Regions from separate parts of the Streptomyces sp. NPDC054975 genome, predicted to be linked through region 4. Evidence: riboswitches for the same ligand, from Rfam matches in the RefSeq annotation. Region 4 holds a riboswitch; each other region holds the start of a gene.
The links. Region 4 has a riboswitch for cyclic di-AMP ahead of ACWF79_RS05160 (transglycosylase SLT domain-containing protein). Riboswitches for the same ligand answer to the same signal wherever they lie in the genome.
Positions count from the first base shown of each region.

Region 1: another riboswitch for cyclic di-AMP. It lies ahead of ACWF79_RS02275 (M23 family metallopeptidase); the one in region 4 lies ahead of ACWF79_RS05160 (transglycosylase SLT domain-containing protein).
Region 2: another riboswitch for cyclic di-AMP. It lies ahead of ACWF79_RS19685 (C40 family peptidase); the one in region 4 lies ahead of ACWF79_RS05160 (transglycosylase SLT domain-containing protein).
Region 3: another riboswitch for cyclic di-AMP. It lies ahead of ACWF79_RS18155 (transglycosylase family protein); the one in region 4 lies ahead of ACWF79_RS05160 (transglycosylase SLT domain-containing protein).

Region 1 covers NZ_JBSGWV010000001.1:490,036-497,926, forward strand. Annotated here, with positions in the region: gene ACWF79_RS02245 (STM4015 family protein) at 1-397, shown strand, start outside; gene ACWF79_RS02250 (STM4014 family protein) at 394-1,581, shown strand; gene ACWF79_RS02255 (STM4013/SEN3800 family hydrolase) at 1,602-2,423, shown strand; gene ACWF79_RS02260 (STM4012 family radical SAM protein) at 2,420-3,751, shown strand; gene ACWF79_RS02265 (STM4011 family radical SAM protein) at 3,762-4,628, shown strand; gene ACWF79_RS02270 (SGNH/GDSL hydrolase family protein) at 4,615-5,427, opposite strand; gene ACWF79_RS02275 (M23 family metallopeptidase) at 5,595-6,539, opposite strand; cyclic di-AMP (ydaO/yuaA leader) riboswitch at 6,544-6,699, opposite strand; gene ACWF79_RS02280 (tyrosine-protein phosphatase) at 7,094-7,891, shown strand, end outside.
Region 2 covers NZ_JBSGWV010000020.1:103,842-111,129, forward strand. Annotated here, with positions in the region: gene ACWF79_RS19675 (ATP-dependent Clp protease proteolytic subunit) at 1-580, shown strand, start outside; gene ACWF79_RS19680 (hypothetical protein) at 588-893, shown strand; cyclic di-AMP (ydaO/yuaA leader) riboswitch at 1,233-1,405, shown strand; gene ACWF79_RS19685 (C40 family peptidase) at 1,409-1,885, shown strand; gene ACWF79_RS19690 (ATP-binding protein) at 1,867-2,367, opposite strand; gene ACWF79_RS19695 (8-amino-7-oxononanoate synthase) at 2,526-3,695, opposite strand; gene bioB (biotin synthase BioB) at 3,840-5,087, shown strand; gene ACWF79_RS19705 (adenosylmethionine--8-amino-7-oxononanoate transaminase) at 5,080-6,360, shown strand; gene bioD (dethiobiotin synthase) at 6,435-7,133, shown strand; gene ACWF79_RS19715 (VOC family protein) at 7,152-7,288, shown strand, end outside.
Region 3 covers NZ_JBSGWV010000018.1:22,851-30,741, reverse strand. Annotated here, with positions in the region: gene ACWF79_RS18170 (DUF501 domain-containing protein) at 1-245, opposite strand, end outside; gene ACWF79_RS18165 (FtsB family cell division protein) at 307-771, opposite strand; gene eno (phosphopyruvate hydratase) at 882-2,168, opposite strand; gene ACWF79_RS18155 (transglycosylase family protein) at 2,498-3,190, opposite strand; cyclic di-AMP (ydaO/yuaA leader) riboswitch at 3,194-3,370, opposite strand; gene ACWF79_RS18150 (transglycosylase family protein) at 3,636-4,622, opposite strand; gene ACWF79_RS18145 (cytochrome P450 family protein) at 4,742-5,989, opposite strand; gene ACWF79_RS18140 (globin domain-containing protein) at 6,088-7,290, shown strand; gene ACWF79_RS18135 (nucleoside triphosphate pyrophosphohydrolase) at 7,318-7,891, opposite strand, start outside.
Region 4 covers NZ_JBSGWV010000003.1:62,345-70,235, reverse strand. Annotated here, with positions in the region: gene ACWF79_RS05165 (phosphocholine-specific phospholipase C) at 1-1,504, shown strand, start outside; cyclic di-AMP (ydaO/yuaA leader) riboswitch at 1,812-1,970, shown strand; gene ACWF79_RS05160 (transglycosylase SLT domain-containing protein) at 1,973-2,827, shown strand; gene ACWF79_RS05155 (phosphoribosyltransferase family protein) at 2,857-4,134, opposite strand; gene ACWF79_RS05150 (CapA family protein) at 4,214-5,326, opposite strand; gene ACWF79_RS05145 (phosphatase domain-containing protein) at 5,684-6,601, opposite strand; gene ACWF79_RS05140 (RNA ligase) at 6,605-7,825, opposite strand.

The DNA.
Region 1 (7,891 bases), on a different contig from region 4:
GGACGAGTACGGCGGCGACGCCTCGGTCGACGACCTGGCGCCGGTGCTCGCCGGCACCGGCTTCCCCGCCCTGCGTGATCTGGCGCTGCGCAACAGCGTTCTCCAGGACGAGATCGCCGCCGCCGTGGCGGGCGCCCCGGTGGTCGCCCGCCTCGACCGCCTCGACCTGTCGATGGGCACGCTCACCGACGAGGGCGCCGAGGCGCTGCTCACGGGGCAGCCGCTCACCCACCTCACGCACCTGGACCTCTCCCACCACTACCTCAGCGAGAAGATGAGCGAGCGGATCGTCGACGCCCTCACGCCGTACGGGGTGACGGTCGACGTCGACGACGCGCAGGAGCCGGAGGACGACGGCGACGGCGAGGTCTTCCGGTACGTCGCGGTCGCCGAATGACACCTCCCCCGCTCCTCGCGCACCCGCGCCTCGTCGTGGTCGGCAATCCGGCCAACCGCCGCGTCGGGTACTTCCTCGACGCGGTGCGCGCGGCCGGGCTGCCCGAGGCGCGGGTCGAGCCCTGGCTCGACGTCCTGCGGGGCGGGGGACGGTTCCACCCGGGTGAGACGGTGCGGCTGGAGTCGCCCGGCGAGGACCCGGACGTCGAGCTGCTGCTGCGCGGCACGGACGACGCGACCCGTGTCGAGGGAACGGCCCGCTGGTACGAGGCGTTCACGGCCGCCACGGCGCGGCTCGCCCGGACCGTCGGCGACGCGGGGGCCGTCCTGGTCGACGACCCGGCCGAGCCGGCGGTGCTGTTCGACAAGCGGCTCGCCCACGCCCGGCTGCGCGAGGCCGGGGTCCCGGTGCCGGACTCGCCGACGTCCGGCGCGGACGGCGCTCCCGTACGGGGCTGGGCGGACGTCCGCTCGCTGATGGCGGCCTCGGGCCTGTCCCGGGTCTTCGTGAAGCTCGCGCACGGCTCGTCCGCCTCGGGGGTCCTGGCCGTGGAGACGAACGGCGCCGGACGCGTGCAAGCCACCACCTCCGTGGAACGGGCCCCGGACGGGCGCCTCTTCAACTCCCTGCGGGTACGCCGCTACACGACCGAGCGTGAGGTCGCCGCGATCGTGGACGCGCTGGCCCCGGACGGTCTGCACATCGAGCGCTGGCTGCCGAAGGCGGCGCAGCACGGCCGGGCGGCCGATCTGCGGGTGGTCGTGATCGACGGGCGCGCCACCCACGCCGTCGTGCGGACCAGCCGCTCCCCGATGACCAACCTCCATCTCGGCGGCGCCCGGGGCGATCTGGGCGCCGTGCGCGCGGCGGTCTCGGCGGCGGGCGGGCGGTGGTCGGACGCGCTGGAGGTGTGCGAGCGGGCCGCCGACGCCTTCCCCGGCACGCGGTGCGTCGGGATCGATCTGCTGCCGGCCGTCGGCTGGCGGCGCTTCGCCGTCGGCGAGGTCAACGCCTTCGGCGATCTCCTTCCCGGCCTCACCGGCCTGCCGGGCAGCGGCGCCGAGGGCCTGGACACCTACGCCGCCCAGGTCGCCGCGCTGCTGCGCGGCACCCCGACGCGCCCCACCACACACAAGAGCACCACCCCACACAAGAGCACCACCACAGGAACGAGCACCACGTGAACCGGCAGCACGCACCCGACATGAACGAGATCGTGGGCAGCCACGACCTCCTCCTGGTCACGCTCGACACCCTCCGGTACGACGTGGCCGCCGAACTCGCCGCCGCGGGCCGCATCCCGAACCTGGCCCGGTACCTCCCCGACGGCCGCTGGGAGCGCCGGCACGCCCCCGGGAGCTTCACCTACGCCTCCCACCAGGCGATCTTCGCCGGGTTCCTGCCGACCCCGGCCGCCCCCGGTCCGCACCCCCGCCTCTTCGCCGCGCGCTTCGCGGGCAGCGAGACCACGGCCGACGGCACCTTCGTGTACGACACCCCCGACCTCGTCTCCGGCCTGGCCAAGGAGGGTTACCGCACCGCGTGCGTCGGCGGCGTCGGCTTCTTCAACGGGCAGGGCCCGCTCGGCTCGGTGCTGCCGGGCCTCTTCGACGAGAGCCACTGGGAGCCCGCCTTCGGCGTCGCCTCCCCCACCTCCTTCGAGTCGCAGGTGGAGCGGGCCGAGGAGATCGTCGCCGCGCTCCCACCCGAGCAGCGGCTCTTCCTCTTCGTCAACGTCTCCGCACTGCACCAGCCCAACTGGTTCCACCTTCCCGGCGCGACCCGGGAGTCCGGCGACACCCGCGCCTCGCACGCGGCGGCGTTGGAGTACGTCGACCGGCACATCGGCCGCCTCTTCGCCGCCATGAGCAGCCGCCGGAGCTGCTTCGCGATCGTCTGCTCGGACCACGGCACCGCGTACGGCGAGGACGGCTTCACCGGCCACCGGCTCGGCCACGAGGTCGTCTGGACCGTCCCGTACGCCCACTTCCTCGTGGAGAGCCCGCGGCACGAGGACGTCGCATGACCGGCACCCCGCGCCCGTACGAGAGCTACGTCTACGCCTACCCCCACAAGACCGCGTACCGCCCGCTCCCCGATCCGGCGCCCTCCCTCGCCGCGCTCTGGCGGGCCGAGCCGAAGGACGCGCTCTCCCTCTACGCCCACATACCCTTCTGCGAGGTCCGCTGCGGCTTCTGCAACCTCTTCACCCGGATCGGCGCCCCGGACGAGCTGACGACCCGCTACCTCGACGCCCTCGACCGCCAGGCCACCGCCGCCCGCGAGGCGCTCGGAGACGGCGGGCCGGTCCGTTTCGCCACGGCCGCCTTCGGCGGCGGCACCCCCACCTTCCTCACCGCCGGCGAACTGGACCGGCTCTGCGACATCGCGGAGAAGCGGATGGGCGTCGACCTACGCGCCGTCCCCCTCTCGGTCGAGACCTCCCCGTCGACGGCGACCGCCGACCGGCTCACCGTCCTCGCCGAGCGCGGCGCCACCCGGCTCAGCATCGGCGTGCAGAGCTTCGTCGAGGCCGAGGCCCGCGCCGCCGTGCGCCCCCAGCGCCGTACCGACGTCGAGGAGGCGCTCGGCCGCATCCGTGACACCGGCGTCCCCGTCCTCAACATCGATCTGATCTACGGCATCGACGGCCAGACCGAGCGGACCTGGACCCAGTCGCTCGACGCCGCGCTCTCCTGGCGGCCCGAGGAGCTCTATCTCTACCCGCTGTACGTCCGCCCTCTCACCGGCCTCGGCCGGCTCGCCGCGACCGCCGACCGGGAGTGGGACGAGCAGCGGCTGCGGCTCTACCGCCACGGCCGGGACCATCTGCTCGCCCGGGGGTACGAGCAGGTGTCGATGCGGATGTTCCGGCGCGCCGACGCGCCGCCGCAGGGCGCCGACGACTACGCCTGCCAGACCGACGGCATGATCGGCCTGGGCTGCGGGGCCCGTTCGTACACCTCGTCGCTGCACTACTCCTTCGACTACGCCGTCGAGATGCGGGAGATCCGCGCGATCATCGACGACTACGCGGCGACGGAGGACTTCGGCCGGGCGCGCGTGGGCCGGTGGGTCGACGCGGACGAGGCGCGCCGTCGCCATCTGCTCCAGTCGCTCCTCCAGGCCCGGGGCATGGCGGCCGGGGAGTACGAGGAGCGGTTCGGCGGGTCGCCGTTCGCGGACTTCCCCGACGAGCTGGGCCTGTTCGAGGAGCTCGGCTGGCTGGATCCGACGGCGCCCGCCGGGCTGCTGCGGCTCTCCCCCGAGGGTCTGGCGCACTCGGACGCGCTCGGTCCCGCCCTGTTCTCCCCGGCGGTCCGGGCGGCGATGGCCGCCTACGAGCCGAAGTAGGGGCGCCGTCGTGGACCTGACGATCCTGTACCGGGGGCCGCTCGCCTCCTGCGACTACGACTGTCCCTACTGTCCCTTCGCCAAGCGCCGTGACAGCCGCGCACAGCTGCGCGCCGACCGCGCCGCGCTGGAGCGTTTCTCCGCCTGGGTGGCGGCGCAGAGCGGAGACCGGCTGAGGATTCTCTTCACGCCCTGGGGCGAGGGCCTGGTCCGCTCGTGGTACCGGCGCACGCTCACCGAGCTGTCCCACCAGCCACACGTCGAGCGGGTGGCGATCCAGACCAATCTGAGCTGCCGCACGGAGTGGCTGGCCGAGGCCGACCCCCGGGCCCTCGCGCTCTGGTGCACGTACCACCCCGGCCAGACGCCGTACGACCGCTTCCTCGCGAAGTGCCGCGCGCTGGCGGCCCGAGGCACCCGCTTCAGCGTCGGCGTCGTCGGCCTGCCCGAACACCGGGAGCACGCCCTGCGCCTGCGCGACGACCTCCCGCCCGAGGTCTACCTCTGGGTGAACGCTGCCGAGGGGCACACGTACACCGACGAGGAGGCCGAGAGCTGGACGGCCCTCGACCCCCTCTTCCCGTACAGCCGCCATCCGCACCGGTCCGGCGGGCTGCCCTGCCGGACCGGCGAGTCGGTGATCTCCGTGGACGGCGACGGGACCGTGCGCCGCTGTCACTTCGTCAAGGCCGAGCTGGGCAACCTGTACGACGGTTCGTACCGCGCCGCACTGCGCCCGCGGGCCTGCCCGCTCGCCGTCTGCGACTGCCACATCGGCTATGTCCACCTGGAGACGCTGCCGCTGTACGACGTGTTCGCGGGCGGCGTCCTGGAACGGATCCCGGCCGCGCTCGACGGGTCGTTCACAGGGGCATGAGGTCCCCGAGCGGCATGAGGTCGGGCCGCTTGGCGGCCACGTGGTCGCCCGAGCTCTCGCCGCGCAGGCGCCGTCCGATCCACGGCACGAGGTACTCCTTGGCCCAGTTGATGTCGTCGCGGCGGACCTCCAGGGTCCCCCTCGGCGGCAGCGGCGGCCAGGCCTGGTCCGGGTCGGCCGGCACCGGCATCCCGAGGACCTGGGCGGCGCGCAGCGCGACCCGGGTGTGCCCCTCGGGCGAGAGGTGCAGCCGGTCGTTGTCCCAGGCCCGCCTGTCCTGCACGGACTTGAGCGACCACAGGTCGAGGACCGGGCAGTCGTACCGGTCGGCGATGGCCCGGACGTGGGCGGTGTAGGTCGCGATCTTGCCGCGGAGGTGCCGGAGGACCGGGACGTCGCGGGTGTCGAAGCCGGTCGTCACCATCACCGTGCCGACGGCCGACGTGAGGTCGGCGACGGCGCGCTCGAAGCGCTCGGCGACATCGTCCGGGTCGGTGCCGGGGCGGATGATGTCGTTGCCGCCCGCGCAGAAACTCACCAGGTCGGGGGCGAGCTCCTTGGCCCTCGGGACCTGCTCCGCCACGATCTGGTCGAGGAGCCGGCCCCGGACGGCGAGGTTTGCGTAACGGAACGCGTCGTTCTCCGGCAACTGGTCGGCGAGCAGAACCGCGAAGCGGTCCGCCCAGCCGACGTACTGCCCGTCGGGCCCCGGATCTCCCACGCCCTCGGTGAAGCTGTCCCCGATCGCCGCGTACGACCCGAATGCCTGCATGTCTCTTGATCTCGAATCGTCTGCCACGGGAGCACATCTTTCCCTTATGGGTGTGACCTACGCGACCGTAAGGAGGGGTTGACGCTGCGTGAGATACGCCACCGGTCAAGATTCCACCAAGCCGGAATACGCCCCAGGGGCCCGGCACTCGGAAGTGCCGGGCCCCTGGGGGTGCTGCGGGTGACGCGAATCCGTCAGATGCCGACGCCGTGCTGGCGCAGGTACGCCAGCGGGTCGACGTCCGAGCCGTAGCTCGGGCCGGTACGGATCTCGAAGTGCAGGTGCGGGCCACTGGAGTTGCCGGTCGAGCCGGAGAGGCCGATCTCCTGGCCGCCGGTCACGGTCTGGCCGGCGGAGACGGAGAGGGAGGAGAGGTGGGCGTACTGGGAGTACGTGCCGTCGGCGTGCTGGATGACGACCTCGTTGCCGTACGAGCCGCTCCAGCCGGCCGAGTGGACGGTGCCCGCACCGACGGCCTTGACCGAGGTGCCGGAGGAGGCCATGAAGTCGACACCGGTGTGGTAGCCGGAGGACCACATCGAGCCGGAGGCCCGGTACGGGGTGGAGACGCCGCCGGAGACCGGGGCGACCCAGCCGGAGGAGGAGGACTTCGCGGGGGCGGAGTTCTGGGCGGGAGCCGTGTCGCGTGCGGCGGAGCGGGAGCTGCGCGACTCGCTCGCGTCGGAGGAGGACTTCTTCTCGGCCTTGGGCGCGGCCTTCGGAGCAGCCTTGGGGGCCGCGGCCTTCGGGGCGGCCTTGGCCGTCGACTTGGCGCCGAGGGTGAGCTTCATGCCCGGCAGGATCAGCGACGGGTCCTCACCGACGACCTGGCGGTTGTCGGCGTACAGCTTCTGCCAGCCGCCCTTGACGTCGTGCTCGGCGGCGATCTTCGACAGGTAGTCGCCGGGAACGACGGAGTACGTCTTCGGCTTCGCGGCGGCAGGGGCCTTCGCGGGAGCGGCGGCGACGGCGGCGACGGCCTGCTCGGACGTCACGGTCGGCGCGGCCTTCTCGGCGGCGTGGGCTCCGGTCGCACCGAACAGCGGCAGGGCGACGACGGCGCCACCGGTGCCGGCAGCGACGAATCCGCGCGTGATCGGGTTGACCTTGGGACGGCGATGCTTACCCTTTGCGGGCATGGCGAATTCCTCTCCGTCGCCTACGAGGTGAGCTGTCGGGTTCGGACTGGAGATGTCCGGCCGCGTTCTCACGCGGCTTCACCCCGAGCCGTCCGGATCGACCGGTGCGGCGTACTTACCTGGGTCCCCCGCTCCTGCCGGGCGTGGATGGGTGCGGATTCCGGACGGTGGCAGGATTCGGCGGTCCGACCGGATTGACGGTGACGCTAGACGAGCGGGGTCGCGGCGAACAAGCCACGGGTTTCCGATCGCAATTGCCGGGCGCGATATCCGCACCGCATTCCGGTCACCCTCCGTGGACGACGGAGGATCGATTTCCTTTTCAGGCAGGGAAATTGGTCCGGACGATCAGGCACGGTCCGTCACCTTTATGACGCTGCTCACGCCCCGAATCCCATCTCCCCTAAAACAAGGGCGCGTTATCCCGAAGGGGCCAATTCGGACAGAACACCCAATCCCCTACCCAGGGGTGCGCACGGCCCCGGACACCCGGGATGATTGCCCCAGGAATCGATCAGGAACCGATCGCGGTCCGTCAACCTTCAGGAGCACCCGTGACGCAGCAGCTGCCCCAGATCTCGCCGACCGAACCCGAGCTCACCGGGGTACGCAACTTCCGGGACGTGGGCGGACTGCCGACCGTGGACGGCCGTACGGTGCGGTTCGGGCGCCTCTTCCGCAGCGGCCACCTCGCCCACGCCACCGAGGACGACGCGGCGTTTCTCTCCACCCTGGGCCTGCACACGATCTTCGACTTCCGCAATCAGGCCGACATCAAGATCGAGGGCCCGGACGTCGAACTGCCGGGTGTGCGAAATGTGAACATACCGCTCAACGACCCGGCCGACGGCAAGGAGTTCTGGAAGCTCGTCAGCTCCGGCGAGCTGGAGCAGCTCCGCGCCATTCTCGGCGACGGCAAGGCCGCGGACCGAATGTCCGATTCGTACCGGAAGATGATTGCCGAGCGGACGGCGGAGCACGGCCGCATCCTGCACGCGCTCGCCGAGGACAGCGTCCCGGCGCTCATGCACTGCGCGGCCGGCAAGGACCGGGCCGGCCTCTCCATCGCCATCTCGCTGCTCGCGGTGGGCGTGGAGCGCGAGGCGATCGAGGCGGACTACGTGAAGTCGAACGACCCGCACCGCCGCTACAAGGTGCGCCGCAGCTCCACCTCCGCGAACGCGATGGCGCCCGAGGTGATGGAGCTGATCAGCCCGCTGTTCGACGCGCGGGTGGAGTACCTGCGGGCTGCGTTCGAGACGATGGAGCAGACCTGGGGAACGGCCGAGAACTACCTCACCACCGGCCTGAAGCTCACCCCTGAGACCCGGGCGCGGCTGCGCGAGCGCCTC
Region 2 (7,288 bases), on a different contig from region 4:
CTTCGGGAGCCGGACCCTCGACCCGTACTCCAAGCTGCTCGAGGAACGGATCGTCTTCCTCGGCACCCCCATCGACGAGACCTCGGCCAACGACGTCATCGCGCAGCTCCTGCACCTGGAGTACGCCGATCCGGACCGGGACATCGCGCTCTACATCAACTCCCCCGGCGGCTCGATCAGCGCCATGTCCGCGATCTACGACACGATGCAGGTCGTCACCTGCGACGTGGAGACCACGTGCCTCGGGCAGGCCGTCTCGACCGCCGCCGTGCTGCTCGCGGCCGGCGCGCCCGGCAAGCGGCTCGCGCTGCCCGGCGCCCGGGTCGTGCTCCAGCAGCCCGCGACGGACGAGCCGTTGCAGGGGCAGCCGAGCGATCTCGACATCCAGGCACGGGAATTGATTCGGCTGCGCGCGATGCTGGCCGGGATGCTGGTCACGCACACCGGGCAGCCCCGCGAGCGGATCGACGCCGACATCGACCGGATCACCGTCCTCGACGCGCCGGCCGCCACCGCGTACGGCCTGGTGGACCACGTGATTCAGAACCGTGGGGCGTCGGGCGGCGCCGGGGGAAGGTGAGCGTCCGATGGTTCCCGAGCTGCCGCCCCTGCCCGCCCTGACGCGCGCCGAGGGCGAGTTCATCGACGCCTATCTCGAAGTGGTCGACCTGCTGGGTCGCATCAATCCATCCAGGGCATCGCATACGTATGGGGCGCTGCGCGCGGCTCAGGCCCTGGTGGGGCGGGCGAACGCGCTGCGCGACGCACTGACGGCGATGCATGCGCGCGGGGAGAGCGAGGTGCACGCGGAGACATTGGCCCGCGCGCTGCGGGTGTTGGACGGCGAGCGTAGATCCGATCGCGTCACTGTCCCGGGGACACCGACAAGTTGACATTCCGTCGTGTCGTGTCGAGGTCCACTCGGACCAGCACAGGCGCAGAATCGCTCCCCCGTTCGGCGTAGTCGACGAATCGACATATGCGCGGGGTGAGTTGCGCAACAGGTGTACACATCTGGCGGAATCAGGCGTTCCACCCCTGGTCCGGGACTCGTCGGCCAAACCTGCGACGATCACGAAACATGCCTGTCCACCCGAATGGATCAGTCGTGAGGAGCCTCACATAACGCCGTTTCGGCTCGGATTTCACCCTGGGTCTGGGTCAAGATCCCTCACGACGACAAGCCCCCGCCACCGCGGCGGGGCGGTCCGGGCGGACGCCGAGTCCTGCCGCTGTCCCGGATGTCTGGTCGACAGGAGTGGATCGGCAGGAGTGGAGGACCCGAGCAGTACGGGACGGCCGGCCAGTGTGGCCGTTCCTCGGGGTGAAGCCGCGACCGCGGCCGGGCAACTTCGCCAGTCCGAACCCGACAGGTCATCCTTCACAGGCGGCTGACGAAGGGTTGCGCATGACTGCGCAGATTCATGTCCCGTCCGTGCTGTCCCGGGCCGGAGCCGTCTCGGCTCTCACCCTCGCCGCCCTCGGCGGCACGATGCTGGCACCAGGTGCCGCACCGGAGGCCCAGGCCGCGACGTCGTACGCCGGCAAGGCGCTGAACATCGCGGCTTCGAAGAAGGGATCGCCCTACAAGTACGGAGCGTCCGGACCGACCCGGTTCGACTGCTCGGGGCTCACGCTCTACTCGTACAAGAAGGCGGGCAAGTCGCTGCCTCGTACCGCGCAGCAGCAGTACAACAAGACCCGGCACATCTCCGCGTCCAGCAGGCAGAAGGGGGACCTGGTCTTCTTCCACTCGGGTGGAAGGGTGTACCACGTGGGGATCTACGCCGGTGGCGGCAAGATCTGGCACTCGCCCAAGAAGGGCTCCTGGGTGAAGCTCGACAAGATCTGGTCGTCCAAGGTGTATTACGGCCGGGTGCGCTGACGCCCCGTCCGGTCCGACGCGAGCGGGGGTACGGTGGCGCCGCCGTACCCCTCCGCGGCGGCGGGGGCGGTCCACGGCAGGTTGATCCAGACCGTCTTGCCGCCCTCGTCGGTCGGGGTGACCGAGAGCCGGCCGCCGGCCTCGGCCGTCAGGATCCGGATGATGACCATCCCGCGTCCGTTGTCCTGCTGCACGGCCGCCGGGAGCCGCTTCGGCCAGCGGGGATGGCTGTCGGTCACGCCGATGTGGAGCTGCTCCTCGCGCTCCAGGCGGATGTCGACGGTGAAGGTGGGCGACTGTCCGAAGGTGTGCTGGACGGCGTTGGTGGCCAGCTCCGAGACGATCAGCCGGACCGTGTCGGCGGTGTCGCTGCCGCCTGCGAGCCCCCACCCGCCGAGGACGTCGGCGACATATCTTCGGGCGGCGGACACCGAGGCGGGATCGCTCGGCAGAGTGACGGTTGCTTCCTGGTGGTCTGCCATGGCAACGCTGTCCCTTTCCCACCGGGCCCGGCCCGGATTGCACTTCGCGTCAGACTGCCACCGATCGTGCCGCCCTGGGCGGCGATCCACCAAGATATGTGCATATTTGTCGCTCGAAGCGGTGAACTCTGCTACGAGAGACCGTATTTGGGACGCGCTCAGTGCTCGGCGGGCGGCGCCGTCCGCACGATGGTGGTGACGGCCTGTTCGATCTGCGCGTCCGTCAGGTCCGCGCGGGCCGTGAGCCGCAGCCGCGAGATGCCGTCGGGGACGGACGGCGGCCGGAAACAGCCGACGGCGATCCCCTGCTCCCGGCAGTCGGCGGCCCACCGCAGCGCCGCCTCCGGCGACGGCGCGCGGACGGAGACGACGGCGGCGTCGGGACGTACGGCGGTCAGCCCGGCCTCGTCCAGCCTCCGGTGCAGCGTCGTGGCGACGGCCCTGGCGCGCTCGGCGAGGCCGGGGTCGCCCTGGATCAACCGCAGGCTCGCCAGGGCGGCGCCGACGGCGGCCGGGGCGAGCCCGGTGTCGAAGATGAACGTACGGGCCGCGTTGACCAGGTGCTCGACGACCCGGGCCGGACCGAGGACGGCTCCACCCTGGCTGCCCAGCGACTTGGAGAGGGTGAGGGTGGCCACCACGTCCGGGTCGCCCGCGAGTCCGGCGGCGTGCAGGGCGCCCCGGCCTCCGTCGCCGAGCACGCCCAGGCCGTGGGCGTCGTCCACGACAAGCCCGGCGCCGTGCGCCCGGCACGCCTCGGCCAGTGCGGGCAGCGGGGCCCGGTCGCCGTCCACCGAGAAGACGGAGTCGGAGACCACGAGCGCCCGGCGGTCCGGGTGGGTCTGGAGGGTCTTGCGAACCGCCTCGGGGTCGGCGTGCGGGACCACGGCCGTCTCGGCGCGCGAGAGCCGGCAGCCGTCCACGATCGAGGCGTGGTTGCCGGCGTCGGAGACGATCAGCGCGTCGCGGCCGCTCAGCGCCGTGAGAGCGGCGAGGTTGGCGGTGTAGCCGGAGGAGAAGACGAGGGCCGCCTCGAAACCGCAGAACTCGGCGAGTTCGCGTTCGAGCCGGGCGTGCAGCCGGGTGGTACCGGTGACCAGTCGCGAGCCGGTGGATCCCGCGCCCCAGCGGCGGGCCGCCTCGGCCGCGGCCTCCGTGACCTCGGGGCGGCGGGTCAGGCCGAGGTAGTCGTTGCTCGCCAGGTCGAGCAGCTCCGACTCGGCGGGCCGGGGCCTCAGGGTCCGGACGAGCCCCGCCTCCGCGCGGCGGCGCGCCTCGGCGTCGGTCCAGTCGAACGGGGTCCGGCGGGTGTCCTCGTCCCGGTACATGGGGCAGATCCTTTTGTAGGCAGCGCACAGACCCTAACCGTCCACGCCCGGGGACAGGGTGTGGTCATCCACACACGTCAAAAGGGCGCGTTTGTTCAGATCCTCCTTGGCCACGGGGTGTGCCGTAGGCAAGGATCAGCCCTTATGGACCTGCTGAACACGCTGGTGGACAAGGGGCTGCGGCGCGAGCTGCCGAGCCGTGAAGAAGCGCTCGCCGTGCTGGCGACCTCCGACGACGAACTGCTCGATGTGGTGGCCGCGGCGGGCAAGGTGCGCCGTCAGTGGTTCGGGCGGCGCGTGAAGCTGAACTATCTCGTCAATCTGAAGTCGGGGCTGTGCCCCGAGGACTGCTCGTACTGTTCGCAGCGGCTCGGCGCGACGACCGGGATCCTCAAGTACAGCTGGCTGAAGCCGGACGAGGCCTCGCAGGCCGCCGCCGCCGGTGTCGCGGGCGGCGCGAAGCGGGTCTGCCTGGTGGCGAGCGGCCGGGGGCCGACGGACCGGGACGTCGAGCGGGTCGGCAGGACGATCGAGGCCATCAAGGAGCAGAACGAGGGCATCGAGGTCTGCGCCTGCCTGGGGCTGCTCTCGGACGGCCAGGCGGAGCGGCTGCGCGAGGCGGGCGCCGACGCCTACAACCACAACCTGAACACGTCCGAGGGGACGTACGGGGAGATCACCACCACCCACACCTACGCGGACCGGGTGGACACCGTGCAGAAGGCGCACGCCGCCGGTCTGTCGGCCTGCTCGGGGCTGATCGCGGGCATGGGCGAGAGCGACGAGGACCTGGTCGACGTCGTCTACGCACTGCGGGAGCTGGACTCGGACTCGGTGCCGGTGAACTTCCTCATCCCGTTCGAGGGCACTCCGCTGGCGAAGGAGTGGAACCTCACCCCGCAGCGCTGCCTGCGGATCCTGGCGATGGTCCGGTTCGTCTGCCCGGACGTCGAGGTCCGGATCGCGGGCGGGCGCGAGGTGCACCTGCGCACGATGCAGCCGCTCGCGCTGCACATCGCGAACTCGATCTTCCTCGGTGACTACCTGACGAGCGAGGGCCAGGCCGGCAAGACGGACCTGGACATGATCGCGGACGCCGGCTTCGAGGTGGAGGGCGCGGGCACGACCACGCTCCCCGCGCACCGCGCGGACGCCCTCGCGGCGGCGGGCGCGACCGGCGGCGGCGGCTCGGCGGCGTCGGCGAGCTGCGGCTCGCACGCGGAGGCCGGCGCGGGCTGCGGCTCGCACGCGGAGGCGGGCGGCGGCTGCGGGCCGTGCGGCGGTCACGCGGCGGAGCCCGTGGACACCCCGGCCGAGGTGTCGAACCCGCGGACCGACCTCGTGGCCGTGCGCCGTCGCGGCGCGGGAACGGACCTCGCGCCGAATGCGTAACGACGAGCTGCTCGCCCTGGACCGGGCCCACGTCTGGCATCCTTACGGCCCCATGCCGGGCCGCGCCGAGCCCTTGGTCGTCGCGTCCGCGTCCGGGGTACGGCTCCGGCTCGCCGAACCGGCGCACGGGCAGAGCGAACTGATCGACGGCATGTCGTCGTGGTGGTCCGCGATCCACGGCTACAACCACCCGGTGCTCAACGAGGCGGCACGCGGTCAGCTGGACCGGATGAGCCACGTCATGTTCGGTGGGCTCACCCACGAGCCGGCCGTCCGGCTCGCCGCCCGGCTCGTGGAGATCACGCCCGAGCCGCTCCAGCACGTCTTCCTCAGCGACTCGGGGTCGGTCGCCGTCGAGGTCGCCATCAAGATGTGTCTGCAGCACTGGCGCTCGGTGGGCCGGCCGGAGAAGCGGCGGCTGCTGACCTGGCGCGGCGGCTATCACGGGGACACCTGGCAGCCGATGGCGGTGTGCGACCCGAAGGGCGGCATGCACGACCTGTGGTCGGGGGCGCTGCCGAAGCACTTCTTCGCCGAGCCGCCGCCCGCCGGGTACGAGGAGTCGTACGCGGAGCATCTGCGGGACATGATCGGCCGGCACGCGGAGGAGCTGGCCGCGGTGATCGTGGAGCCGGTGGTGCAGGGCGCGGGCGGCATGCGCTTCCACTCGCCCGCGTATCTGCGGGTGCTGCGGGAGGCGTGCGACGCGCACGACGTCCTGCTCGTGTTCGACGAGATCGCGACCGGCTTCGGCCGTACGGGCGCGCTGTTCGCGGCGGACCACGCGGGGGTCTCCCCCGATGTGATGTGCGTGGGCAAGGCGCTGACCGGCGGATACCTGTCGATGGCGGCCACCTTGTGCACCCCGCGGGTGGCGGACGGCATCTCGCAGGGCGAGGTCCCGGTGCTCGCCCACGGGCCGACGTTCATGGGCAATCCGCTGGCCTGCGCCGTGGCGTGCGCCTCGATCGACCTGCTGCTGTCGCAGGACTGGCAGGTGGAGGTCAAGCGGATCGAGGCGGGTCTGCGCGAGGGTCTCGCGGGGGCGACGGCGGTGCCGGGGGTCCGTGACGTACGGGTCCTCGGGGCGATCGGGGTCGTCCAGCTCGACCACGAGATCGACATGGCCGCGGCCACGGAGGCGGCGGTCCGCGCGGGCGTCTGGCTGCGGCCGTTCCGCGACCTGATCTACACGATGCCGCCGTTCGTGACGGGCGACGAGGACGTCGCCCGGATCGGCGCGGCGGTCCGGGCGGCAGCGGCGGCGGGCTGAGCCCGTCACGCCCGCCCGGAGTGACCGGCGGGGCAACCGTCCAGGGGCCACGTCAGAGAGGACTCGCACACACCATGAGCGTCATCGTCGTCAGCGGTACGGGTACGGAGATCGGGAAGACGATCGTCACCGCCGCCCTGGCCGCCGTGGCCACCGGCCAGGGGCGGTCCGTCGCCGTGCTCAAGCCCGCGCAGACCGGGCTCGCGGCGGGCGAGCGCGGGGACGCGGACGAGGTCGTACGGCTCTCCGGCGCCGCCGCCTCGGCCGAACTGGGCCGATTCCCCGAGCCGTTGGCGCCCGCCACGGCCGCCCGGCGGGCCGGGATGACCCCGGTCGGCCCCCGCGAGGTCGCCGAGGCGGCCGAGAAGCTGGCCACCGAGCACGACCTGGTCCTCGTGGAGGGCGCGGGCGGGCTGCTGGTCCGCTTCGACCACGAGGGCGGCACGCTCGCCGACGCGGCCCGGCTCCTCGGGGCGCCGGTCCTGGTGGTGACGCCCGCCGGTCTCGGCACGCTCAACGCGACCGCTCTGACCGCCGAGGCCCTCGCGGCGCGCGGCATCGAGCAGCTCGGTGTCGTCGTCGGCAGTTGGCCGGCCGCACCGGACCTGGCCTCGCGCTGCAACCTGGCCGACCTGCCGGAGGCGGCCGGGGCGCCGCTCCTCGGGGCCGTACCGGAGGGTGCGGGCGGCCTCGACCCGGCCGCGTTCCGGGCGCGGGCGCATCAGTGGCTGGCTCCGGCGCTCGGCGGCGTCTGGGACGCCGCGACGCTCTGATCTCCGTAGGCTGGTGTCATGCGCGCACAGGTTGCGGAGATCGTCTTCGACTGCGGTGACCCGGCCCGTCTGGTGCGGTTCTGGGCCGAACTCCTCGGCGGCACCCCGGTCGACCGCGGCCCCGACTGGTCGTACGTCGAGCCGCCCGGTTTCGT
Region 3 (7,891 bases), on a different contig from region 4:
ACCCCGTTCGCCTCCAGCGTGCCGATCGCGGAGGCCGCCCGGGGGCAGGTCAGGTAGTACGTGGTGGGGAACGGGGTGCCGTCCGGGAGCCGCGGCGCGGTCTCGACGACGTCCGGGTTGCCGCAGGGGCAGCGGTGCGCGATGGCGCGCAGCCCCCGGGGCGGGCGGCCGAGCTGGGCCTCGAACGCGGCGATGTCCGCCTCGGTCGGCTCGGTGCGGGCGGTCTGCGGAGGGGGCGTTTCCATCGTTGCGTCTTGTCTTCTCGTCGGGTGGAGGGTGGGGGCGGAGGGCTGGGGGCGGGCTCGTCTAGCGGTCCGAGTCGGCGCGGTCGACGCCGTTCCAGAGGTCGGAGTACCAGGGGCGGTCCGCCTCGCCCTGCTCGGTGCGACGGGCACGCTCGACCTCGGGGTCGTTCACGGTGAAGCCGGTCTCGCCGGGCATCACGTAGTGCAGGTGCTCGCGCGCGAGCCGACGGACGTACGCGGGGTCCTGGAGCCGGGCCTTCTCGTCCCGCAGCTCCTCGACGCGCGCGGCGGCCTCGGCGGCCTGGCGCTCCTGCTCGGCGATCTCGCCGCGCTGGGAGACGTACTGCCGCATGGGGTACGCGAGGGCGACGACCAGCGAGCAGACCACCAGGGCGAGGAAGGCCGCGCGGCCGGTGAGCCGGGAGCGGCGGGCCTGGCGGCGGGTCTGGGAGCGGTAGACGCGGGCGGCGGTCTGCTCACCGAGCAGCTTGATCCTGGTCGCGGTCGAGAACCGGTCCCGGGCCATGTGCGCGCCTCCCCTTTACGTACGTACGTCCCCGCACACGGTACGGGACCGGGTGCGGGGACGTACGGAGGCTGCCTCACGGGGCCGGATGTCAGCCCTTGCTGTGCCTCTTAGTTCGCGGTGCGAAACCGCGGGAACGCGCTACGGCCGGCGTAGACGGCCGCGTCGTCGAGGATCTCCTCGATGCGCAGGAGCTGGTTGTACTTGGCGACGCGCTCGGAGCGGGCCGGGGCGCCGGTCTTGATCTGGCCGCAGTTGGTGGCGACGGCGAGGTCGGCGATGGTGACGTCCTCGGTCTCGCCGGAGCGGTGGGACATCATGCACTTGAAGCCGTTGCGCTGGGCCAGCTCGACGGCGTCCAGGGTCTCGGTCAGCGAACCGATCTGGTTGACCTTGACCAGCAGCGCGTTGGCGGCGCCGTCCTCGATGCCGCGGGCCAGGCGCTCCGGGTTGGTGACGAACAGGTCGTCGCCGACGATCTGGACCTTGGAGCCCAGCTTGTCGGTGAGGACCTTCCAGCCGTCCCAGTCGTCCTCGAACAGCGGGTCCTCGATGGAGACCAGCGGGTACGCGGAGACGAGCTCCTCGTAGTACTCGGTCATCTCGGCGGCCGTGCGGCTCTTGCCCTCGAACTCGTACGAGCCGTCCTTGTAGAACTCGGACGCGGCGACGTCGAGCGCCAGCGCGATGTCCTTGCCCGGGACGTAGCCGGCCTGCTTGATGGCCTCCACGATGAGGTCGAGCGCCTCGCGGTTGGAGTCCAGGTTCGGGGCGAAGCCACCCTCGTCGCCGAGGCCGGTGGACAGGCCCTTGGTCTTCAGGACGGACTTGAGGGTGTGGTAGACCTCGGTGCCCCAGCGCAGGGCCTCGGAGAAGGACTCCGCGCCGATCGGCGCGATCATGAACTCCTGGATGTCCACGTTGGAGTCGGCGTGCGAGCCGCCGTTCAGGATGTTCATCATCGGAACGGGCAGCAGGTGCGCGTTCGGGCCGCCGAGGTAGCGGAAGAGCGGGAGGTCGGAGGCCTCGGACGCGGCGTGCGCGACGGCGAGGGAGACGCCGAGGATGGCGTTGGCGCCGAGGGAGGCCTTGTTGTCCGTGGCGTCCAGGTCGAACATGGCCTGGTCGATGAGGCGCTGCTCGGTGGCGTCGTAGCCGACGAGCTCCGGGCCGATCTGCTCGATCACGGCGAGGACGGCCTTCTCGACGCCCTTGCCCTGGTAGCGGTTCTTGTCTCCGTCACGGAGCTCAATGGCCTCGAACGCACCGGTGGAGGCACCGGACGGAACGGCAGCACGGCCGGTGCTGCCGTCGTCGAGGCCGACCTCGACCTCGACCGTGGGGTTGCCTCGGGAGTCCAGGATTTCCCGGGCTACGACGACGTCGATGGACGGCACGAGCATCTCCTTCTGGGATGTGACGCTAGATGTGACGCTTGCGGTGCAGGGTCGCTTTGGCCTTGCGACAAGAGCCTAACCGGCTCGCGGGCTCCAGCCAGCCGGGCGCCCGCCCCCTGGGACGAAAAAGGACCCAAGGGCACGCATCTGGGGCCAAAGGCCTCGGAACTACTCAGCGGTAACCATGGGGTGCCCCCGCCTCACGGCACCCCGGACGCGCGGAACCCCGGTCCGGAGCGCACGGGGGAGAGGCGCTCCGGACCGGGGTGGTCACCGCGGGAGGGTCGTAGGGCTCGCGTGAGCCGCCGGACTCACGCGAGCCGCCGGGCTCACTTCAGGTGAAGCTGCTGGCCCGGGTAGATCAGGTCGGCGTCCTCGACGACGTCCTTGTTGAGCTCGAAGAGCTTCGCCCAGCCGCCCTTGACGTCGTGCTCGGCGGCGATGGTGCTCAGGGTGTCGCCGGAGACGACCTTGTACTCGCCGTCGCCCTTCTTGACCTTCTTGCCGGTCGGGGTGGTGACGGTCTTCTTGGACTCGGCCTTCGGGGCGGTCCGCTGCTCGCTGCGGGTCGTCGGCTGCTCGGCCTGACGCTCCTGCTTCGGGGCGGCCTGCGCGGCAGGCGCCTCCTCGACGGCACCGGTGTTCGGGGAGGCGGAGGAGAGGCCGACGCCGCAGCTCGGCCAGGCGCCCTTGCCCTGACCGGCGAGGACCTTCTCGGCGATCGCGATCTGCTGCGACTTGGAGGCCTGGTCGGCGGTCGCGGCGTACGCGGTGCCCCCGAAGGCGGCCCAGGTGGAGCTGGAGAACTGCAGGCCGCCGTAGTAGCCGTTGCCGGTGTTGATGGACCAGTTGCCACCGGACTCGCACTGGGCGACCTTGTCCCACTCGGAGACGGTGGCGGCCGAGGCGGTGCCGGCGGTCATCAGCGGGGCGGCGACGGCGACACCGGCGACACCGGCGAGGGCGACGGCGCGGGTGGCCTTGGAGGGACGACGGTGTTTGCCCTTGGCGGAAAACAGCATGGAGATTCTCCTCACCGACGCCTACGAGGTGAGCTGTCGGGTTCGGGCCGATGTGAGTTGCCCGGCCGCGCGACCTAGCGCGCGGCTTCACCCCAAGCCGGTCCGTCGGCCGTCTGTCTCAACGGCCGGGGGCGGCACTTACCTTGGGTCCCCCGCTCCTGCCTACGGCGCTTGACGCGACGACTGTTCCCATCGGCCGACGGCAGGATTCGGCGTTTCGGTCGACGGGGCCCGCGGTGGCGAGCGGTGACGACCGTAGACACAGACCCGGGGGAAGTTCAAAGACGTCCATGGGGGACAAAACGCCCGTACTTGCCCCGGGACAAAGGGCGTTTACGCAGGTGAGAGGTGACGGAAGGAGAGTTTGCGGACGAGACACGCCAGTTGAGACGAAGAGACCCATGTCTCACTTGCACAGAACCGGACATTCATCCCCGAACCGCCCCTACTTCGGGGCCGTCTCCACGGGCGTTCCGATCGTCAGATCGAGGCTCTGGCCAGGGAGGATGAGGTTCGGATCGGCCCCGACGGTCGACCGGTTGGCGTCGTAGAGAGCGCCCCAGCCGCCGGGGAGGTCGTTCCGCTGGGCGATCTCGGTGAGGTTGTCGCCGGGCTTGACGGTGTATGCACCGATAGCATCCTTGATGCCCTCGGAGGGCTTCTTGCCCGCAGTGTCCGCAGTGTCCTCACTACCCGGATTCGCGGCCTTCTCCTCGTCGGTGGCGTCCGCTGCCGGCGTGTCGGTCGGAGCGCCCGTCGGGGTGCCGGTCGAAGTGTCGGTCGGCGAGGCGTGACGGCCCGTTTCGGGCGACTTGTCCGCCGCGGTCGTCTCGCCCGTCTCCTCCGGGGCGGCCTCGCCCCGGTGCTTGCCGGTGCCGGGAGCGGTCGGCGTGACGGAGGGGGAGGGCGTGGAGGGAGTCGGGGTGGTCTCGGGCCCTGCGAGCGCCTCGGGCGGAGCCACGACGTCCGGGAGACCGAGGGTGCGGTTGGACTCCGGGAGCGGACCGATCGGCTCGCTCGGCGTGACCGCGGGGCCGGGGACGACGTCCGGCTTGACGCCGTCGTTGGTCAGCCCGGCGATCGGGGCGCACGTCGCCCACTGCGTGTCACCCGCGGCGAGTGCCTTTTCGGCCACCACGATCTGCTGGGCACGGCTGGCGAGGTCCGCGCTCGGCGCGTACGCCAGACCGCCGTGACGCTCCCAGCTCTCCTGGGTGAACTGCAGCCCGCCGTAGAGCCCGTTGCCGAAGTGGGCGCTCCACTGGCCGCCCGACTCGCACTCGGCGACCCGGTCCCAGGTGGCCGCGTCGGCGGCGGAGGCCGAACCCGCCCCGAGCAGGGGAAGCGCGAGGGCCGAGCCCGTCACGCCTGCGGCGACGACGATGGCGGGGGCCTGGCGGGGTCTGCGGTGTCGTCCGTTCCCGGAGCGCATGCGGAGCTGCCTTTCGCGTGACTGCTGAGGTGACGGTGAACGTAGCGGCATTCGAACGTCAGTCACAAGTCGATGCAGCGGAGATCACGTAAAAGTCACAGTCTTGACGGAGTGTCAGCTCACGCGGAAGGGGAACGAGGGGAGAACTCCACCGGAAGCGTGCGCAATCCACGCATGATGAGCCCGCCGCGCCACCGCAGATCGGCCGGATCCGCACCAAGACGGAGGTCCGGCAGGCGCGTCAGGAGCGTGCCGAGAGCGATCTGCCCTTCGAGCCGGGCGAGCGGGGCGCCGATGCAGTAGTGGATGCCGTGCCCGTAGCCGAGGTGTTGGTTGTCGCGCCGGGACAGGTCGAGCGTGTCCGGTTCGTCGAAGCGCGCCGGGTCGCGGTCGGCGGCGGCGAGCACGACGAGGACCGGGTCGCCCGCCGGGATCTCCTGGCCGCCGATCGTCAGCGGCTCCATGGCGTACCGCCAGGTCGCCAGCTCCACCGGCCCGTCGTAGCGCAGCAGTTCCTCGACACCGGTCTCCAGCAGGTCCCGTTCCCCGGCGGCGAGCGAGGCCTGGAGCCGGCTGCGCTCCCCCGGGTTCCGCAGCAGGGCGTACACCCCGTTCCCGATCAGGTTGACGGTGGTCTCGAAGCCGGCGAAGAGAAGGATGAAGGCCATGGCGGCGGCCTCGTTCTCGGTGAGGTGCTCGCCGTGGTCCGAGGCCTTGATGAGCCCTGAGATCAGGTCGTCGCCGGGGTCGAGCCGCTTGCGGTGGATCAGCTCCGCGAGGTAGCCGCGCATCTTCTTGACCGACCGCGCCACCCCGCCGCGCGGCCCTCCGCCGTGCCGGATCATCATCCCGGCCCAGTCCCGGAAGTCGTCCTGGTCCTCCTCCGGCACCCCGAGCAGGTCGCAGATGGCGTAGATGGGCAGGGGGAAGGCGAACTCGTGGATGAGGTCGGCGGTGCCCTTCGCCGCGAAGGAGTCGATCAGCCGGTCGGTCAGCTCCTGCACCCGGGGCGCGAACTCGGCGACCCGGCGCGGGGTGAACGCCTTCGACACGAGCCGGCGCAGCCGGGTGTGGTCGGGCGGGTCGATGTTGAGCAGATGGGTCATCAGCTCGGCCTTGCGCTCCCCGGGGATCCCCGTCTTCCCCTTGGCGTGCGCCGGCTCGTCGTGGTGCGCCGGGTTCTTCGAGAGCCGCTGGTCGGCGAGGGCCTGCCGGGCGTCCACGTACCGGGTCACCAGCCAGGCCTCGACCCCGCTGGGCAGCTTGGCCCGGTGAACGGGCGCGTGCTCGCGCAGCCAGGCGTAGGCGGGGTACGGATCGGTCGCGAACTCCCAGGTGAAGAGCTCGGGGGCGGGGGGCGTGCTCACCCTGAGACGGTACAAGGTCACGCTGCCGTCGGCCTCCGGGCGGCCCGGTCCGCGAGATGTGATCGTCCTGTGAAGGCGGGTGGCCTAGATTCTCCCGCGTGGATGCCCAGTTACTGAGAAGCACGTTCGCCGTCGTCGAGAGACGGGCCGAGCATGCCGTCGCCTTCTTCTACTCCCATCTGTTCTGGCACAACCCGGGCGTCCGTGAGCTCTTCCCCGAGGACCTGCGGCCCCAGCGCGACCGGCTCTTCGCCGCGCTCACGCATGTCGTGACCCAGCTGGAGGACCCCGGGCTTCCCGACTACCTCGCCCATCTGGGCCGCGACCACCGCAAGTTCCTCGCCTCCCCCGCGCTCTACGCCGCCGTCGGCACCAGCCTGACCGCCGCCTTCGCGCACGCCGCCGGGGCCGCGTGGAGCGTGGAGGCCGAGAAGGCGTGGGCCGAGGCGTACGGGCAGGTCGTCGAACTCATGATGCGGGGCGCCGAGCAGGCCGAGGCGGAGGGCGAGCCGGCCTGGTGGGACGCCGTCGTCGTCCGGCACGAGCGGCTCGACGAGGACCTGGCGGTGCTGACCCTGAAGCCGCGCAGGCCCTTCGCGTACCGGCCCGGGCAGTACGTCGGCGTCAGCTCGCTCCGGGTCCCCCGGGTGTGGCGTACCTACTCCCTGGCGAACGCGGTCCGCGCGGACGGGACGGTGGACCTGCACGTGAGCCGGATCCCTGGCGGTGCGATGAGCACGGCGTTGGTCGAGGCGGTAGGAGAGGGCGAGCCGCTCCGGCTGAGCGCGCCGGGCGGCGCGCTGACGGCGCGGACCGCGCCCGACGTCCCGCGCAGCTACGTCGCCGCGGGGACGGGCTGGGCGCCGGTCAAGGCGCTCCTGGAGGAGGTGGCGGAGCGGCCGGCGGACGTCGAGGCGCGGCTCTTCCTGGTGGCGCGGGCCAAGGAGTATCTGTACGGCAAGGGGGACGTGGAGCGGCTGCGGGAGCGGATACCCGGTCTGAAGGTCACCTACATCGCCTCCGCGCCGGGGCGTCCGCGCGAGCAGGCGACGGCGCGGCTGCTCCAGGCGCTCCACACCTGCGGCAACTGGCCGGCCCACGACGTCTACGTGGCGGGCCCCCACCCGCTGGTCGCGGAGACCCTCCCGGCCCTGGAGCGCCTGGGCGCGGCCCGGGTCCACCACGACCACGTACCGTGCGCGGGAACGTTCTCCCGTCCCCTGGGCACGGCGGAATGGTTCATCGACCGCCCGCAGCCCCACTGGCACAACCCGGCGGCGAGGACGCCCCACCAGCCCTGACCCGCCCGGCGACGGGTGGAGCGGGGCTCACTGCCCTTCCGCCGCCCTGATCGCGTCGCGGTAGGCGCGAGCCGCCGCGCGCAGGGCCGCTTCCGGGTCCGTGCCGGAGGCTTCCGCCTGGGCGGCGAGGGCCAGCAGGTCGTAGCCGATGCCGTCACCCTTCGGCAGGTCGACGTCCAGGCCCGCCGTGCGGACCCGCCCCGCCAGCTTCGCGGCGAGCGCCAGGCCGGGCTGCCCGAGCGGCACCCCGTCGGTGACCGAGGCGCGCTGCTTCTCGATCGCCTTGGTGCGCAGCCAGTGCTCCTTGACCTCTTCCGGGGTCTCGGCCTTCGCGTCGCCGAAGACGTGCGGGTGGCGGTGGATCAGCTTCTCCACGATCGTCGCGGCGACGTCGTCGACGGAGAACGGCTCCTCCTCGTCCTCCTCCGCGATCCGGGCGTGGAAGACGACCTGGAGGAGGACGTCCCCGAGCTCCTCGCGCAGCTCGTCCCGGTCGCCGTCCTCGATCGCCTCGACGAGTTCGTACGCCTCCTCGATGCCGTACTTGGTGAGCCCCTTGTGCGTCTGCCGCGAGGACCACGGGCACTCGCGCCTGATCCGG
Region 4 (7,891 bases):
GCTCAGCGCCACCGGCCCGAACCGCACGTTCCTGTGGAGCGGGAAGATCGACGCCTCCAGCAAGGACGGCGGCGAGGAGTCCGGGCTCACCTGGGAGACGTACGCCGAGGCGCTCCAGCGGGCCGGCGTGAGCTGGAAGGTCTACCAGAACGCCCAGGACAACTACGGCGACAACGGCCTCGCGTACTTCAAGAAGTTCACCGACGCCCGGCCGGGCGATCCGCTGTACGACCGGGGCATGGGCTCGGTGCCGAAGGTCACCGGGTCCACTCCGGACGACATCGCCGCCGCGATCCGTGCCGACGTGGTCGCGGGCACGCTTCCGCAGGTCTCCTGGGTGGTGGCGAGCGAGGCGTTCTCCGAGCACCCCTACGCCCCGCCCGGCGACGGCGCGCACTTCGTCGACCTGGTCTACCGCGCGTTGGCGGCCAACCCCGAGGTCTTCGACTCGACCGTACTGTTCCTCAACTACGACGAGAACGACGGCTTCTTCGACCACGTACCGCCGCCGGTCGCCCCGCCCGGCACCCCCGGCGAGTACCTCGACGGTGTGCCGATCGGCCTGGGCTTCCGGGTCCCCATGCTCGTCATGTCGCCCTGGACGCGCGGCGGGTGGGTCAGCTCGGAGGTCTTCGACCACACCTCCGTCCTGCGCTTCATGGAGACCTGGACAGCCGCCCTCGGCACCCCTGCCACCTGCCCGAACATCAGCGCCTGGCGGCGGAAGGTCACCGGTGACCTGACGGGCGTCTTCGACTTCACGCGCCCGGTGTACGGCGTCCCCTCGGGTCTCCCGTCCACCGCCAAGGTCATCGGGCAGTCGACCTGCGGCCCGCTGCCCAACCCGGTGCCGCAGGACAACGCCCTGCCGGCGCAGGAGTCCGGGACGCGCCCGGCGCGCGCCCTGCCGTACCAGGTCAACGGAAACCTCGACCGGTTCGAGTTCGGGGCGTCGGGCAAGATCCTCGCCTGGTTCTCGATGACGAACCAGGGCGCGCAGGCGAAGCGTGCCGCGCATGTCACGATCCACCCGCACCAGCACCGGGACACGGCCGCCTGGCAGTACACGGTCGACCCGGGGACGACGTCCACGGACTTCTTCAACATCGGGACCGGGTCCGGTTCGGGCAAGTACGACATCTCGATGATGGGTCCCAACCGCTTCCTGCGGCGCTTCATCGGAGACGCGTCCAAGGCGGGCAAGGCGATCGAGGTGGCGGCGCGGTTCGCGACCGAGCCGGGCACCGGCAGGACGGCGATCTTCTTCAAGCTGTCCAACACCTCGGCCGGGCCGGTGACCTTCACCATCCGCTCGAACGCCTACCGCACGGACGGGCCGTGGACGTACACGGTGCCGGCGAACTCCTCGCGCGAGGACTTCTTCAACGCCGTGGCCTACCACGAGGGCTGGTACGACTTCACGATCCTGGCCGACATCGACGGCACCTGGTCGCGCCGCTACACCGGCCACATCGAGACGGGCGCCCCGAGTATCACCGGCTGACGTACGCACGCCCACACTTCCGATCAAATCGGGCACAAGCGGCTTTACCGCCCCTTGTGCCCGATTTCTCAACTCGGTCGCATTTCCCCGCATGTCCGATATGAGAGGGCGGGTGAGGTGAATCACGCCGAGCGTTTCGACGACCTCCTCGACCGGCCCCTCCCCTTGTCGGGCAAGGAAGTTAGGCGCGCCGCGCGGTGCACGGAACTCATCCGTGAATAAACCGCGCATTCGACGTCTTGTTTCGGTCGACATTTCTCGCCTACGGTCACCTCGACCCGGACGGATCGCCGAATCCTGCCACCGTCCGAAAACACCGCTCATTCACCCGAAGGCAGGAGCGGGGGACCCACCATTTCGCCGGTCCGGATTTCCGGCACGGCTCGGGGTGAAGTCGCGCATGCGCGGCCGGGCATCTCCAGCCCGAACCCGACAGCTCACCCCGCAGGCGCCGGAGAGGACTGCATCATGCCCGCACACGGTAAGCACCGGCGCCCCAAGAAAAGGCCCCTGACCCGCGGTCTCGCCCTCGCGAGCACCGGCGGCGCCGCCCTGGCCCTGCCCCTGGTCGGCACGGCCACCGCGCACGCCGCGCCCAGCTCGGCTCCCGCGATCGCCTCCGTCGAGAAGACCGTTCTCAGCGCGCCGACGAAGATCGTGGAATCCGTTCCGGCCGCGCCGAAATCAGCCGCCACCACCTATACCGTCACCCGCGGTGATTCCCTTTCGGTGATCGCTCAGGAGCAGAATGTGCAGGGCGGCTGGAAGGCTCTGTACAAGACCAATCGCGCCGCGGTGGGTGACAACCCGTCACTTATCCACCCCGGTCTGGAACTGACGCTCCGCGGAAAGGCCGCCGCCCCGCAGAAGCCGAAGGCCCCGGCCCGTACGACGAGTACGGACCGGGCCGACCGCTCGCAGCAGCGCAGCGCCGCTCCGGCCAAGGCGGCCCCCGCGAAGAAGGCCGCCGCGCCGGCGGCCAAGACGGTCGCGAAGAGCTACACCAACGACCTCGACGGCTGGATCCGCGAGTCGCTGGACATCATGCAGAAGTACGGCATCCCCGGTTCGTACGAGGGGATCCAGCGCAACATCATGCGTGAGTCCTCCGGCAACCCGCAGGCCATCAACAACTGGGACTCCAACGCCGCCAAGGGCACCCCGTCCAAGGGTCTGCTCCAGGTGATCGAGCCGACGTTCCTCGCGTACCACGTGCCCGGTACCTCGATGGACCTCTACGACCCGGTCGCCAACATCACCGCCGCCTGCAACTACGCGGCGGACCGCTACGGCTCCATCGACAACGTCGACGGGCCGTACTGACCGGCGACTGCCCGCCGCGCGGGCAGCTCCTAGAAGTGGTCGGCGAACCAGTTCGCGGCGAGTTCGCCGACCTGTTCCAGCGTGCCGGGCTCCTCGAAGAGGTGCCCGGCGCCGGGGACGACGACGAGCTGGTTCTCGCACCGCAGCCGGCTGCGGGCGTCCTCGTTCAGGTCCTGCACGAGCGGGTCGTTGCCTCCCACGATCAGCAGGGTGGGGGCGCGCACCTGCGCGAGGCGGGGGCCCGCCAGGTCCGGGCGACCACCTCGGGAGACCACGGCGGCCACCCCGGACAGCGGGTCGCCCGCGGCCCAGAGGGCGGCAGCGGCACCGGTGCTGGCGCCGAAGTAGCCGGTCCGCAGCCCGTCGAGACCGGGCCGTCCACCCAGCCAGTACGTGGCCCTGGCCAGCCGGCCGGCCAGCAGTTCGGTGTCGAAGACGTTGGCACGGTCGGCCGCCTCCTCCTCGGTGAGCAGGTCGAAGAGGAGCGTGCCGAGCCCGGCCCGGTTGAGGCTCTCGGCGACCGCCCGGTTGCGGGGGCTGTGCCGGCTGCTGCCGCTGCCGTGGGCGAACACCACGATCCCCGGGGCACCGTCGGGCACGACCAGGTGGCCCGCGACCTCCACCTCCCCGGCCGGAATGCGCACCTCCGGGCTCTCGCCGCCCTGGCCCTGCCCGGCGTGGTGGCGCTCCAGACAGGCGATGACCTCCTCGTCCGGGGTCTGTGAGAAGTCCTGGTAGAACTGGCCGATCGCGTAGAAGAACTCCGGTTCGTGGACGCTGACGGCCTCGTCCGCCTCCCGGCCGATCCGCTCCCGCCAGTCGGCCGGCGCGACCGGCACCGCGAGGATGATCCGCGCGGCCCCCTGGGCCCGCACGACCCGGCAGGCGGCGACCGCCGTGGCGCCCGTCGCCATGCCGTCGTCGACGACCACGACGGTCCGGCCGTCGAGCCGGGCCGGCGGCCGGGCACCTCGGTAGCGCCGGGACCGCTGTCCGAGCACGACCCGCTCGCGCGCCTCCACGGTGGCGAGATCCCCGGAGGAGACGCCGGTGCCGGCCAGGACGTGGTCGTTGAGGACCCGTACGTCTCCTTCGCCGATGGCGCCCATGGCCAGCTCCGGCTGGTAGGGCACCCCGAGCTTGCGGACGAGGCAGACGTCCAGCGGGGCCCCGAGTGCGTCGGCTACCTGTTCGGCGACCGGAACCCCGCCGCGTGGGAGCCCCAGGACCACGAGGTCTCGGCCCTTGAGGTGTTCCAGGCGCGCGGCGAGCTGCCGTCCGGCGTCGATGCGATCGGTGAAGTACATGTCCCGCTCGTCTCCCTGGTCCTGAGCGTGCGCGGTCCCGAGCCTGCGCGCGGGCGCGTGAGCGCCGCCGCCCGCCCCGTCAGGCGGGGCGTACGACGAGGGTTCCGTCCTCGTCGAGGTCGACCTGCGCACCGTGGGGCCGGCTGGTCCGGCCGAGTACGTCGTGGAGCCAGCGCGTGTCACGGCCGGGGGCGTGCTCCAGCCGCATGCGCCGGGCCCGCAGGGGAATGATGCGTACCTCCTCGAGTCGTCCGTCGTCGGGCCTCACCGAGGCGAGGTAGAGAAGCCGCAGGTCGTCGCGGTACTGCTCGTAGCCGGTGATGCCCTCGTAGTCGTTGATCAGGTCGCCGCAGCCGTGCAGCACGAGCTTGCCCCGGTGGACCTCCAGCGGCCTGGGGTGGTGCGAGGAGTGGCCGTGCACCACGTCGGCACCGGCGTCGACCAGGGCGTGCGCGTAGTCGACCTCGGCGCGGGACAGCGCGTACCCCCAGTTCGAGCCCCAGTGGAGGGAGACGAGGACGATGTCGCCGGGGCGCTTGGCGTTGCGGATCCGGGTGAGAAGGCGGGCGGCGCTGGTGGCGGTGGGCCCGGCGGCGTAGTGCACCCCGCCGCGGTGGGCGGTGGCGGCCCAGTCGCGCGGGATGCCGCTGGAGGACATGCCGAGGGCGTACGCGACGAACCGTCCGCCGCCGGGCAGGTCGACGATCGCGGGCCGGGCGGCCGCCTCGGCGTCCCCGCCGGCACCCACGGTGCGCACTCCGTGCTTGGCGAGGGTGTCCAGGGTGTCGTCGAGGCCGCGGTGGCCGTGGTCCAGGACGTGGTTGTTGGCCAGGACGCAGACGTCGGGGCGGACGGCGGTCAGGCTCGGCACGTTCTCCGGGTGCATCCGGTAGTGGACCGCCTTGCCGGGGGCGAACTCGTCGCTCGTGGTGACGGCCGTCTCCAGATTCGTGACGCGGACGTCGGGCGCGGCGGCGTCGAGGGCGTCGAGCGCGGCGCCCCAGGGGTAGGTGAAGTCCACGCGGTGGGGAATGGGGCCGTTCACCGCCTCGGCGAGCGCCACATAGGACCGTGCGTCGTGCACGTACCGCTCGCGCAGGGCCGGGTCGCCGGGGTGGGGAAGGATCTGGTCCACCCCGCGGCCGAGCATCACGTCGCCGCAGAGGAACAGTCCGACCAGGTCACTGCCCATGTACCCAGGGTAGGCTCATGACGAGGGTGACGGCCGGGTGCCGGGCAGGTCGTAGACGTGCTCCGGGGAGACGATGCCGGTGATCGCCTTCTAGGGGACGGCGGGGGCGCGAGGGCGGTGACCGCCGACGCCGGGAGGGCGAGTGCGCCGGTGGCGGCGACACCCACACAGAGTCTGCGCCGACGCGCCGGCCGGCCCGGGTACCAGTAGCTCACGGCAGCCTCCTGCCGGACGAGGGCAACGCTCCTCCCTCAGGCTGGGGCCGCCCGGCGGGCCCAGCCTCGCGGGCCCCGCATGGCGAGGAGGCCCGTGGCCGCCCCGCCGCGCGGGGCCGACCGGGCCTCCTCGCCGTCCGGCTCAGAAGTTGCCGTAGTTGACCTGCCAGGTCGGCAGGCCCATGTGGCGCCAGAGGGCGACGACCCGGTCGCGGTCGTCGAGAGAGACGCGAACCGCGTAGCGGTGCCGGATGTGTGCGTCGAACAGCTCGGCCTTGACGATGTCGTCGCCCCGGCCGTCGTCCGAGGCCCGCATCCACAGCTCGTCGTACGGCACTTCGTGGCGGGCGAGCCACGCCTCGGTGAGCGCGCGGTGGTCCTCGCTGCGTCCGGACAGCAGCACGATCGTGTCGTTGTCGGCGCGGCGGAAGGCGCGCAGCGCGCGGGCCACCGAGACGTTCAGCAGGTCGAGGTCGCAGCGCGTGAAGTCGTACGGTCCCCGGTCGCCGCGCAGCGCGAGCGTGCCGTCGATGTCGCAGAGGACGGCCGACGGGAGCGCCGGGTCGGGAACGTACGGCGCGGCGACGGGCCGGGCGTCCAGCCACTCCGCGGTCAGCCGCCAGCCGCCGCGGACCGCCTTGGCGTGCTTGTCGGCGAGGATACGGATGATCTCCTCGCCCACGGACCGCTCGCGCGCGGCGTCGCGCCGTACGCACTCCTCGACCGGTACGTCGGTGAAGTCGTGGACCACGAAACGGGCGTCGAGGCCGACGACGGCCGCCTTCAGCCGCTTGGGGATGTGCGGGGTGAGGTGGGTGTTGTCGACGACGACGTCGAATCCGCCCTCGACGGCCGAGCGGACGGCCGCGTCCTGGATGGCGAGGACGGTCCGCTCGTGGGCGTGCGAGCGGCCCCGCTCGGGGGCCGGGACGTCCAGCATGGTGCGCAGGTCGTCGAGGTTGACGCGGCGCATCCTGCCCTCGGCCTCCGCCTGGAGGCGGCGGGCGGCCGTGGTCTTCCCCGAGGCGGGCAGCCCCGTCATGACGTGTACTTCGGGCACGGCTCAGTTCTCCAGGTCGGTGGTGTACGGGTCGGTCGCCAGGGGCCTGACGGACCGCCAGACGAAGAGGTCGGTCGGCCGCCCGTCGAGGCGCAGGAACATGGCCGAGCGGATGTCGGGGTCGACCGGCAGGGCCTTGACGGCACGGGCGAACGCGCCCCGGTCCCCGGCGAGGTGGACGATGCTCTCGTACGCCTTGTCGATCGCGCGCTCACGCTCCGCGGCCTCGTCCTCCAGGCGGGCGACGACCCCGCGCACCCAGGCGTCGAACTCGTCCGGCACCTGCTCCAGGAGGGCGTCCAGCGGCCGGCCGCCGGCCGACGTGACGCCGCCGAGTTCGGAGACCGAGAGGCCCAGGCCCTGCGCGAGGCGCTTGACGGAGGTGCCGGCGAAGCGCTGGATGCCGTGGCTGCGCCAGATGTCGCGCTCGGTGACGCCGGTGAGCACCTTGTGGAGGCGTACGTACTCGCTCAGCTTGGCCTTGGCGCGCACACCGGAGGCGTAGCGCAGCACGAAGCCCTCGGCGTCGGTGCCGGTGGCGGGGCTGCCGCCGGGCAGGGTGTTCGCCTCGGTGTGGGCGAGCAGTTCGTCGAGGGGCATGGCGGGCCAGGTCCGTACGACGGAGCCGATCTCCGCCCAGTCGGCGGCGACCTCGGCGAGCGGGAGCTCGGTGCCGTCCGGGCCGATGGCGGCGAGCAGGACGAGATCCCGGCGGTCGCCGTAGTCGACGACGATACGATTCTGCGGGTACAGGATCTCGGCGAGGTAGGTGACGCCGGGCGTCAGGGCCCCGGTGTCCCGGCCGTCGAGGCGGCGCTGCGCCCAGGTCGCCTGCGCGCTGATGAAGGACCCCTTGGACGCGACCTGCCAGCGGCCCGCGTAGTGGAAGATCACGGCGAGGCTGCCGTCGACCTTGTCGTAGACCTCGAACGGCTCGTCGGGCAGCGCGGGCGCGTAGGGCTGACCGGCCTCGTGCTCGCCGATGTTGAAGAACTTGGGCAGGGGCAGCGCGACGATCTCGCCCGTCGCGTCGTCGGCGACGAGCCCACGGCAGCGCGTGGTCACCTGGTTCCAGATCCGCTCGTACTGGCACGCCCGCGTGTACGTGTAGAGGGACAGCGGCAGTTCGGGGTGTGCCTTGCGGGTGACGTGCCCGGCGTCGATGGCCTCGGCCAGCTCGTCCGCGGGCAGCAGCTCCTGGAGAGTCAGGTGCGCCTGGCTCATGGTTCCTCCTGGTCAGTGGTGACTCATTGTCACCTGCGCGGGCCGTGCACCGACACCGCTTTTCCC